Regions from separate parts of the Mesorhizobium robiniae genome, predicted to be linked through region 4. Evidence: predicted binding sites of a transcription regulator. Region 4 holds the regulator's gene; each other region holds the start of a gene.
What was found. The regulator PhoB, encoded in region 4, activates phosphate uptake and scavenging genes when phosphate is short. The targets are predictions, from matches to a motif close to TGTCATNNANCTGTCAT.
Positions count from the first base shown of each region.

Region 1: ABID19_RS23745 (esterase-like activity of phytase family protein) is a predicted target of PhoB. The motif match lies at 776-792, and genes of this name have one in related genera.
Region 2: olsB (l-ornithine N(alpha)-acyltransferase) is a predicted target of PhoB. The motif match lies at 1,374-1,390, and genes of this name have one in related genera.
Region 3: phnF (phosphonate metabolism transcriptional regulator PhnF) is a predicted target of PhoB. The motif match lies at 1,400-1,416, and genes of this name have one in related genera.

Region 1 is NZ_JBEPMC010000009.1:117,706-119,905, reverse strand. Features, by position in the region: gene ABID19_RS23750 (glycoside hydrolase family 25 protein) at 1-658, shown strand, start outside; gene ABID19_RS23745 (esterase-like activity of phytase family protein) at 854-2,200, shown strand, end outside.
Region 2 is NZ_JBEPMC010000012.1:119,516-121,715, forward strand. Features, by position in the region: gene grpE (nucleotide exchange factor GrpE) at 1-325, shown strand, start outside; gene olsB (l-ornithine N(alpha)-acyltransferase) at 435-1,310, opposite strand; gene ABID19_RS27685 (hybrid sensor histidine kinase/response regulator) at 1,488-2,200, opposite strand, start outside.
Region 3 is NZ_JBEPMC010000012.1:68,451-70,650, reverse strand. Features, by position in the region: gene ABID19_RS27440 (zinc-binding alcohol dehydrogenase family protein) at 1-314, shown strand, start outside; gene phnF (phosphonate metabolism transcriptional regulator PhnF) at 626-1,375, opposite strand; gene phnG (phosphonate C-P lyase system protein PhnG) at 1,495-1,956, shown strand; gene phnH (phosphonate C-P lyase system protein PhnH) at 1,956-2,200, shown strand, end outside.
Region 4 is NZ_JBEPMC010000007.1:299,126-301,325, forward strand. Features, by position in the region: gene phoU (phosphate signaling complex protein PhoU) at 1-552, shown strand, start outside; gene phoB (phosphate regulon transcriptional regulator PhoB) at 569-1,258, shown strand; gene ABID19_RS21070 (ROK family protein) at 1,457-2,200, opposite strand, start outside.

The DNA.
Region 1 (2,200 bases), on a different contig from region 4:
GGCCTCGCCCAGGCACCTCGCCGTTCACGGCGTCGATGTCTCGCGCTGGCAGGGCAATGTGAACTGGGACAAGCTGCGCGCGCAGGGTGCGAACTTCGCCTATATCAAGGCGACGGACGGCGGCGATCACCTCGACCCAATGTTCATGAAGAACTGGCGCAATGCCGACGCCGCCGGCCTCAAGCGCGGCGCATACCATTTCTTCTACTGGTGCCGTACGGCAGGCGAGCAGGCCGACTGGTTCATCCGCAACGTGCCGAGGGTCGAGGGTGCGCTGCCGCCGGTGATCGATGTCGAGTGGAACGGTGAATCCAGCTGCAAGCGGCGGCCGTCGCGGCAAAAGGTGCTGGAGAAGATGCAGGTCTTTATGGACAAGCTGGAGCGCCACTACGGCCAGCGGCCCATCATCTACACCGCGCCCGATTTCTACCGCGACAATCTCAGAGGCGCTTTCCCAGACTATCCGTTCTGGCTGCGGGCGGTGGCACAGCACCCGTCAAAGGTCTATCCCGGCCGCAAATGGGTGTTCTGGCAGTATTCCGGCTCCGGGCTGTCGCACGGGGTGAGGGGCCGCATCGACCTCAACGTCTTCCATGGTGACGAGAGAGCCTGGCGGAACTGGGTAGGCGGGCGGCAGATGGTAGCCGAGGCGGAGTAGGGGCCGGCTGGGGAGCATCCTGCCGCTCGCGCCTGCGGCACTGATCGCGGCCGCAGAAGCCACCGTTTGCAGGCATTGGCGTGAATATTGAGGAACCCTGACCGACTGTCGCGGAATTGTCATGGATCCGTCATCGCATTGAAATGTCGCTCCTCCAAAGCAGGTGGCTTCCATTCGAACAGGAGACGCCACCCCGTGCCCCGCCATTCCGCGCTTTTCGTCCTGACGGCAGCGCTTGCTGCCTCCGTTTCGCTGCCGGCCCATGCCGACATGATGTTCAACCGGGTGGCGAGCTTCGCGGTCGCCGGAAACCTCCCAGCGGACGTCGAGAAGACCACGCCGACTTCGTCCGAAATCATCGCGGCTAGCGCAGACGGCATGACGCTGGTCTATTCCGACAGCCCGCTCGGTGCCGTCGGCTTCGTCGACATCGCCGATCCCAAGTCGCCCAAGGCCGGCGGCATCGTCAAGATCGATGGCGAGCCGACCTCGGTCGTTGTCCTCGGCGGCAAGGTGCTGGCCGGCGTCAACACATCGGAGAGCAAGGCCAAGCCTTCGGGCAACCTCACCGTCATCAATCTTGCCTCCAAGGCGATCGAAAGCACCTGCGACCTCGGCGGCCAGCCGGACTCGCTGGCGCTGAGCAAGGACGGCAAGTTCCTCGCCATCGCCATCGAGAACGAGCGCGACGAGGAGGTGAACGACGGAGAAATACCGCAGATGCCGGCGGGCGACCTCAAGATTTTCGCGCTTGCCGAAGGCCAGCCCGATTGCGCGACGATGAAGACCGTGAACCTGTCGGGCATTGCCGAAGTCGCGGGGGACGATCCCGAGCCGGAATTCGTCGCCTTCAACGAGGCCGGCGAGATAGCGGTCACGCTGCAGGAAAACAATCACATCGCCATCGTCAATGCCGAAACCGGCGCGATCGTCACGCACTTCTCCGCGGGTTCCGTCACACTGGACAAGATCGACACCAAGAAGAACGGCGCCTTTTCCTTCGACGGCAAAATGGAAAACGTCGCGCGCGAACCCGACGCCGTGAAATGGCTCGACAATGACCGTTTCGTCGTCGCCAACGAAGGCGACTACAAGGGCGGCTCGCGCGGCTTCACGATCTTCAGCAAGAAGGGTGAGGTTCTCTACGAATCCGGCCCGTCCTTCGAGTATGAGGTCGCCAATGCCGGTCATTATCCCGACGCCCGCAACAAGAAGGGCATCGAGCCGGAAGGTGTCGAGACCAGCACGTTCGGCGAAGACAGGTTGATTTTCGTCGCTTCGGAGCGCGGGTCCGTTATCGGCGTCTACAAGGACACGGGTGCCGAGCCTCAGTTTGTCCAGCTCCTGCCATCCGGCATCGGCCCGGAAGGCCTGGTCGCGATCCCGTCGCGCAATCTCCTGGTCACCGCCAACGAGACCGACCTGGTCGAGGACGGGCTCGCCCGTTCGCATGTGATGATCTACGAGCGCTTCGAGGGTCCCGCCACTTACCCGATGATCACGGCAAAGCTTACGGCAGACGGCACGCCGCTCGGCTGGGGT
Region 2 (2,200 bases), on a different contig from region 4:
CGATGCCGGTTTCAAGGCGCTGATCGAGGGCGTCGAGCTTACCGAGCGCGCCATGCTATCGGCGCTGGAGCGGCACGGAGTGAAGAAGCTCGAACCGGAAGGCGAGAAATTCGACCCGAATTTCCACCAGGCGATGTTCGAGGTGCCCAATCCGGAAGTACCGGCCAACACGGTGGTCCAGGTCGTGCAGCCGGGCTATTCGATCGGCGAGCGGGTGCTGCGGCCGGCTATGGTAGGCGTTGCCAAAGGCGGCCCCAAACATGCGGCGAGCGAAGCTCCGGTCGAGCCAGGGCCGGTGAATGAGCAAGCTGAGAAGGATGCGTAAGTTAGGGGAGTAGGGGAATAAGGCAGTACGGGAGTAGAGAACAGCGCTACGTATGGTAAAGTAGAGCAATTGCCACTCCGGCCGTTGCCTTCTCTCCCCACTCCCCTAGTCAGGCAGCGAATCGCTGGGCTTCCCCGCCATAGTAGTTGACGTAGCGGGCACCGATCTCCTTGACCGGCATCACGACGAACACATCGACGGTGGAGAATTCGCGGTCGATGACGCAGCCGTCGCCGATGCGCGCTCCGACGCGCAGATAGCCCTTGACCAACGGCGGCATCGCCGCGATCGCGGCCTTGGCATTGACCGCCTCGATCGGCATCAAATCCATGGAACAGTAGCGCCCGGCGACCGCGCGCACATCCCAGGCCGAGTTCGTCCGGCAGTGATGGGCGAGATAGGTGAGCGCCTCGGCGTGCGCCGCTGGCACGGTGCCCGGAAACGAGGCGCAGCCGGTCATCACGCCGATGCCGTAATGGTTGATATAGGCCCAAATGCCTTGCCAGAGCGCTTCGATGGTGCGCTTCGAGCGGTATTCCGGCAAGACGCAGGAGCGGCCGAGCTCAAGGAAACGCTGGCCGGGATGGCGGGCGATGAGCTTGGTCAGCTCGAATTCGCCCTCGGAATAGAAGCCACCGGCGGCGGTCGCGATTTCCTGCCGGAGCAGGCGGTAAGTGCCGACAATGCGGCGGTGCTCGGGACCGGACAGAGAGGTATCGAAGACGAGCAAATGATCACAAAGCGGATCGAAATGGTCGGCATCGCGGCGGTCCTGCACCTGGAACAGGTTCTTCCTGGCGCCAAGCTCGTCATAGAAAACCCGGTAGCGCACTTCCTGCGCGGCGGCGACCTCGGCCTCGTTGCGGGCGAGCCGCACTTCGAGGTTGCCGATGCGGCCGAGCGCTTCGCCTTTTATGACGGCATCGACGTTCCGGCCAACGAGCAATGCGCTGCTGGCGTTCGGCCGAGTGTCACATTCCGGCATAACTGTATGCACGAGTGATTCTCCTTCGAGCCATCCCTCTTGGCACGGGGATACGGTGTAGGTGCAACAGGATTGTGACAGTACCGTGATACGGCGTTGCCGGCAATACTTCGTCGGCTGGGTAATCCTTCAACCGGCTATGTTACGCCGGGAAAGCTTAGAAGGGCAGCCGGCGGATCACGCAGCAACCTGGCCTTCGACCGCATGGACAAGCGCGTCGGGATCGAGCGGCTTGGTGACGAAGCCGCTGGCACCATGGGCAAGCACGGCATGGCGGGTCTTTTCCTGACTGTCCGCCGACAGCACCATGATGGGAACCGGCGGCACGGCGGTTTCCTCCTCGTGCCGGCGGATGGCGGCGATGGCGTCCAGCCCGTCCATCACAGGCATGTGCAGGTCCATCAGCACCACGTCGAAGCGGTGCTTGTGGCCGCTGCCGGTGACGGCCTCGACGGCAGCCTTGCCGTTGGCGACCACCGTCACGCGATGTCCGGCCTTCAGCAGCGTGGCGCGGGCCAGCATGGCGTTGATGTCGTTGTCCTCGGCGATCAGCACGGACAGGCCCTGCTGGCGGCTGCCAATGGCACGGACCGATGGCGCGCCGCGCTTTTCCGGCTGTGGCTGGGCGAGGGCGGGTACGCTGCTGCTCAAAAGCACGCGCAGCAACGTCTCGCCACGCACCGGCCTTGCCAGGAAGGTGGCATAGCCGCTGGCGCGGAACTCACCCAGCATGCCGCGGTCGGTCGGCGCGATCAAGGTGATCGCCTCGCCGTCGGCAAAGCCGCTCTGGCGCAGGCGCTTGAGCAGCCTGCCGTCGCTCTCTTCCATGGCCGCGTCGACCAGAAGCACGTCACAGCCTTGGGCGAAGGGTGCTGCCTGGGCGGCGGTCG
Region 3 (2,200 bases), on a different contig from region 4:
GCAACACCCAGTCCGTCCAGTCGGCCTTCGCCCATATTGCGCATGGCGGAACGCTGGTCTTGGTCAGTGTCGTCAAGGACGACATCCTCTTTTCCGATCCCGAATTCCACAAGCGCGAAATGACGCTGATCGGCAGCCGCAATGCGCTGCGTGCCGATTTCGACCATGTCGCTGCCTCGATTCGCGACGGTGCTGTGCCGCTGGCAAAGCTCGTCACCCATCGCACGACGCTTGACGAGACGCCGCGCGACCTCGCCCGCTGGGCGCACGAGAAGTCCGGCCTGATCAAGGCTGTGATCGAAGTCGGGTCATAACACGGCAGGCGGTGAACCCGGCCCGAATTGACAACGCCCCCGCGCAGGTCGACCCCCACTCCGTCTCGGCTTCGCCGAGCCACCTCTCCCCCGATCGACGGGGTAGAGGAAGGGTGCGAGCCTATTGCAGCCAACGCTCCTCAACCAGACTCCCTCCTTCTCTCGCCGTCAGCGGGCTCCCTTCCTCTCCCTCCGGAGGGGGGAGAGGTGGCTCGGCGAAGCCGAGACGGAGTGGGGGAAGGCGGTCCTCAAACGCCAAACCGCTGACAAGTAAGCGCGACCGAGCTGGTATGAAATCAGCGTGAGTCACCTTAAAGCGCCGACAGTTTAAGCTCGACACGCTCAGCCGGAAACCGCGTTTCGGCGAACTGGATCGGCTGGCCGTCCAGCGTGACATTGACGGCGACCGTGACCAGGATGATGGAGCCGGGCTGCAGATCGAGATCGGCAAGATCGGCGGCATCGGCGTGGCGCGCCGACAAGACCGTCGATTGCCTGAGATAGTCACTGACCCCGAAACGCTCGAGAGAAGCGGTGACCGATCCGGTTTCAGCCATGGCGGCATCGATGCCGGCGAAGCGTCCCGCGTCGAACCAGCCGGTGGCACGCGAGACCGGCCGCCCATCGGCTTCGCCGCGTGTCTCAAGGCGTATGACATTCGAACCCTTGGCAAGCCCCAGCCCTTCTGCGACGCGCCGGCTGGCCGGCTCGACCGCCGATTCGAGCAACACACTGCGGCGCTCCGACGTCTGCCCTTGCAAGCCCTCCGAAAAACGGGTGCGGGCGCCGATCGGATAGGACAGGCGCTTGCGCGACAGCACGAAAGTGCCGCGCCCCTGCTCGGCCCTGAGCACGCCATCCTGCACAAGTGCTGCGATGGCGCTGCGCACCGTATGGCGGTTGACGCCATAGCGCTCGGCCAGTGCGACTTCCGGCGGCAGCGCGGCATTCTCGGCAAAGTCGCCGACGGCGATCGAACGCAGGATTTGATCGGCGATCTGCCGCCACAGCGAGACGCCGCTGCGCCGCTCTATGCTGCTGGCAATCTGCTGCCCGCTCATTTCTTGCCCCGATCTTTTTTGCCCTGTCATCCATCCGTCATGGACACGCTTTAGAGAATAGGTATAATTTGTATAATTGTCTAAATCAATAGACAAATTTGCGAGAAGGAATGGCGGTCATGCGAGGACAGGAAGCGCGCGATCAGGCCGAGCGCAAGGCCATCATGGCGACGCTGGCGCAATCGACCGGCGACGATATCGTCCGCCTCTGGAACGAGGCCGGCCTGCCTTCGCAAGCGGAACTCCTGCGCGGTCCCGAAACCGGCCTCGTCACCGTGCGTGGCCGCATCGGCGGCGGCGGCGCGCCGTTCAATGTCGGCGAGGCAACGGTCACCCGCGCGACGGTGCGGCTTGCCTCGGGAGAAGTCGGCCATTGCTACGCGCTGGGCCGTGACAAGCAGAAAGCAAAACTGGCGGCAATCGCCGACGCGCTCTGGCAGGACCCCGCCCGCCGCAACGAGGTCGAGACCAAGCTCATCGCGCCCTTACAAACCGCACTGGCCAGCGCACGTGAACGGCGGCGCGCCGAGACGGCGGCAACGAAGGTCGATTTCTTCACCATGGTACGCGGAGAAGACTGATGGACATCGCAACGCAGGCGATCGAGGGCGGCTTTGCCGATCCGGTGTTCAATGCCCAGACGGTGTTCCGCGCCGTGATGGATGCGATGGCGCGGCCGGGCACTCTGCAGCCCCTGCCGGTCTTTGCCCGCCCGCCGGCCCCGCTGTCGGCCACCGCGGGCGCTATCGCGCTGGCGCTGTGCGACAACGACACGCCGCTTTGGCTCGACCCCGTTTTGCAAGCCCCAGCAGCGGTGAAATCCTG
Region 4 (2,200 bases):
GACGATGCCATCATGGATGCCCGGCAGCGCGAACTCGACGACAGCGCGATCACACTGATCGCCAAGCGGCAGCCGATGGCACAAGACCTGCGCGCCGTGGTTGGCGCAATCCGCATGGCCGGCGATCTGGAGCGCATCGGCGACCTGGCCAAGAACATAGCCAAGCGGGTCAGCGCAGTCGGACAGAGCGCCACGCCGCGTAATCTCTCGCACGGTATCGACGCAATGGCGGATCTCGTTCTCGAACAGCTCCGCGGCGTGGTCGAGCACTACGTGTCGCGAAACGCCAACGCGTTGAAGGAACTGCGCGCAGCCGACGAGAAGGTCGATGTCAAATACACGGCGGTTTTTCGCGAGCTCCTGACCTACATGATGGAGGATCCTCGCAACATCACCGCCTGCACGCATCTTCTGTTCTGCGCCAAGAATCTCGAGCGTATTGGCGATCATGTAACCAACATCGCCGAAAACGCCTACTATGTCGTGACCGGGCAGCAGTTGCCGGCGGATCGCCCGAAGCTCGACGAAACGACGACGGCGCCGGCGACATGACGGGGGTGACCGATCGATGATCGCGCCGCGCATCATGGTGGTGGAGGATGAAGAGCCGCTGGGCGTCCTCCTCCGCTACAATCTGGAATCCGAAGGCTATCAGGTCGAGGTGGTGACACGCGGCGACGAGGCCGAAATCCGGCTGCAGGAAAACGTACCCGATCTTCTGGTGCTCGACTGGATGGTGCCGGCGGTTTCCGGCATCGAGCTTTGCCGGCGTCTTCGGGTGCGTCCCGAAACCGAGCGGTTGCCGATCATCATGCTGACCGCGCGCGGCGAGGAGAGCGACCGGGTGCGCGGGCTCTCGACCGGGGCCGACGACTATCTGGTCAAGCCGTTCTCGACACCGGAATTCATGGCCCGGGTCAAGGCGCTGCTGCGCCGCGCCAAGCCGGAAGTGCTGTCCAGCGTGCTGAAGGTCGGCGACATCATGCTCGATCGCGAATCGCACAGGGTCTACCGCAAGAAGAGCGAGATCCGGCTCGGGCCGACCGAATTCCGGCTGCTCGAATTCATGATGCGGCACCCCGGTCGGGTCTTCTCGCGCAGCCAATTGCTCGACAATGTTTGGGGCGAGACGATCTACATCGACGAGCGCACGGTGGACGTCCATGTCGGGCGGTTGCGCAAGGCGGTCAACAATGGTCGCATGCCCGATGTCATCCGCACCATCCGCGGCGCGGGCTATGCGATCAGGGAAGACTAGGCTGATACTCCAGGTGATGCCGGCCCGCGAATGGCGATTTCCTGCGCTTCCGGCACGTACTTAAACGTTACGCTCCGTTCTGGTTCTCGGAAGCCACCGGTTTGGTTGTTTCGCGCCCGTCTTCGACTCCGGCGCGGCCTGACCTGAAACTCGACACATCCCAAGCCGCAATCCGCCTTTTTTCCTTGCCTTTCGAACTCAGGCTACGTCCTTCCTGATCGTGCCGGACTTTCCTTGCGCGCCCGGCGCGAAAATCTCCTGGTCGACGAAATTCAGCGCCTGCATGGCGCAGCCTTCGCGGATCAGCGGCAATTCGTTCGGCTCGGTGTCGAAGGAAATGGAACCCGAATGCTGGCCGCCGGCGGTCTGGGCGATGGCCTCGCGCAGGGCCGGCTCGATCAGGTCGAAGGCGGCAGCACTGACGCCGACCATGGCGACCGGCGCCGGATCGATCAGCGCAAACAGGCTGCCTAGCCCGAAGCCGAGCGCTTCGCCGGCCTTACGGTAGGCTTCGCGCTCCGGTCCGTCCGTCTCGCGCGCCCGGGCCGCCAGTGCCCGCATGTCGGCATCGCTGACATCGGCGACCGGTTCGGCATTCTCGCTCAGTTGCCTTGCATTGCGCCAGATGGCGTAGTTACCGGCATAGGCTTCGACGCAGCCGCGCCGTCCGCACCGGCAAAGCGCGCCGCCCGGCCGATGGATCATGTGCCCGAATTCGCCGCCTGAAGAATGGGTGCCGGTGAACAGTTCGCCCTTCAGCACCAGCCCCATACCGATGCCGTGTGAGAGCAGGATGGCGATGAAATCGTTGCGGTAGCGATCCGGGTCGCGCCAGCGCAGCGCCACGGCCATCATGTTGCAGTCGTTCTCCATGATGGCCGGGATGCCGAATTCGCGTTCAAGAATGTCGGCGAAAGCGATGTTCGTTTGCGGCGTGATCGG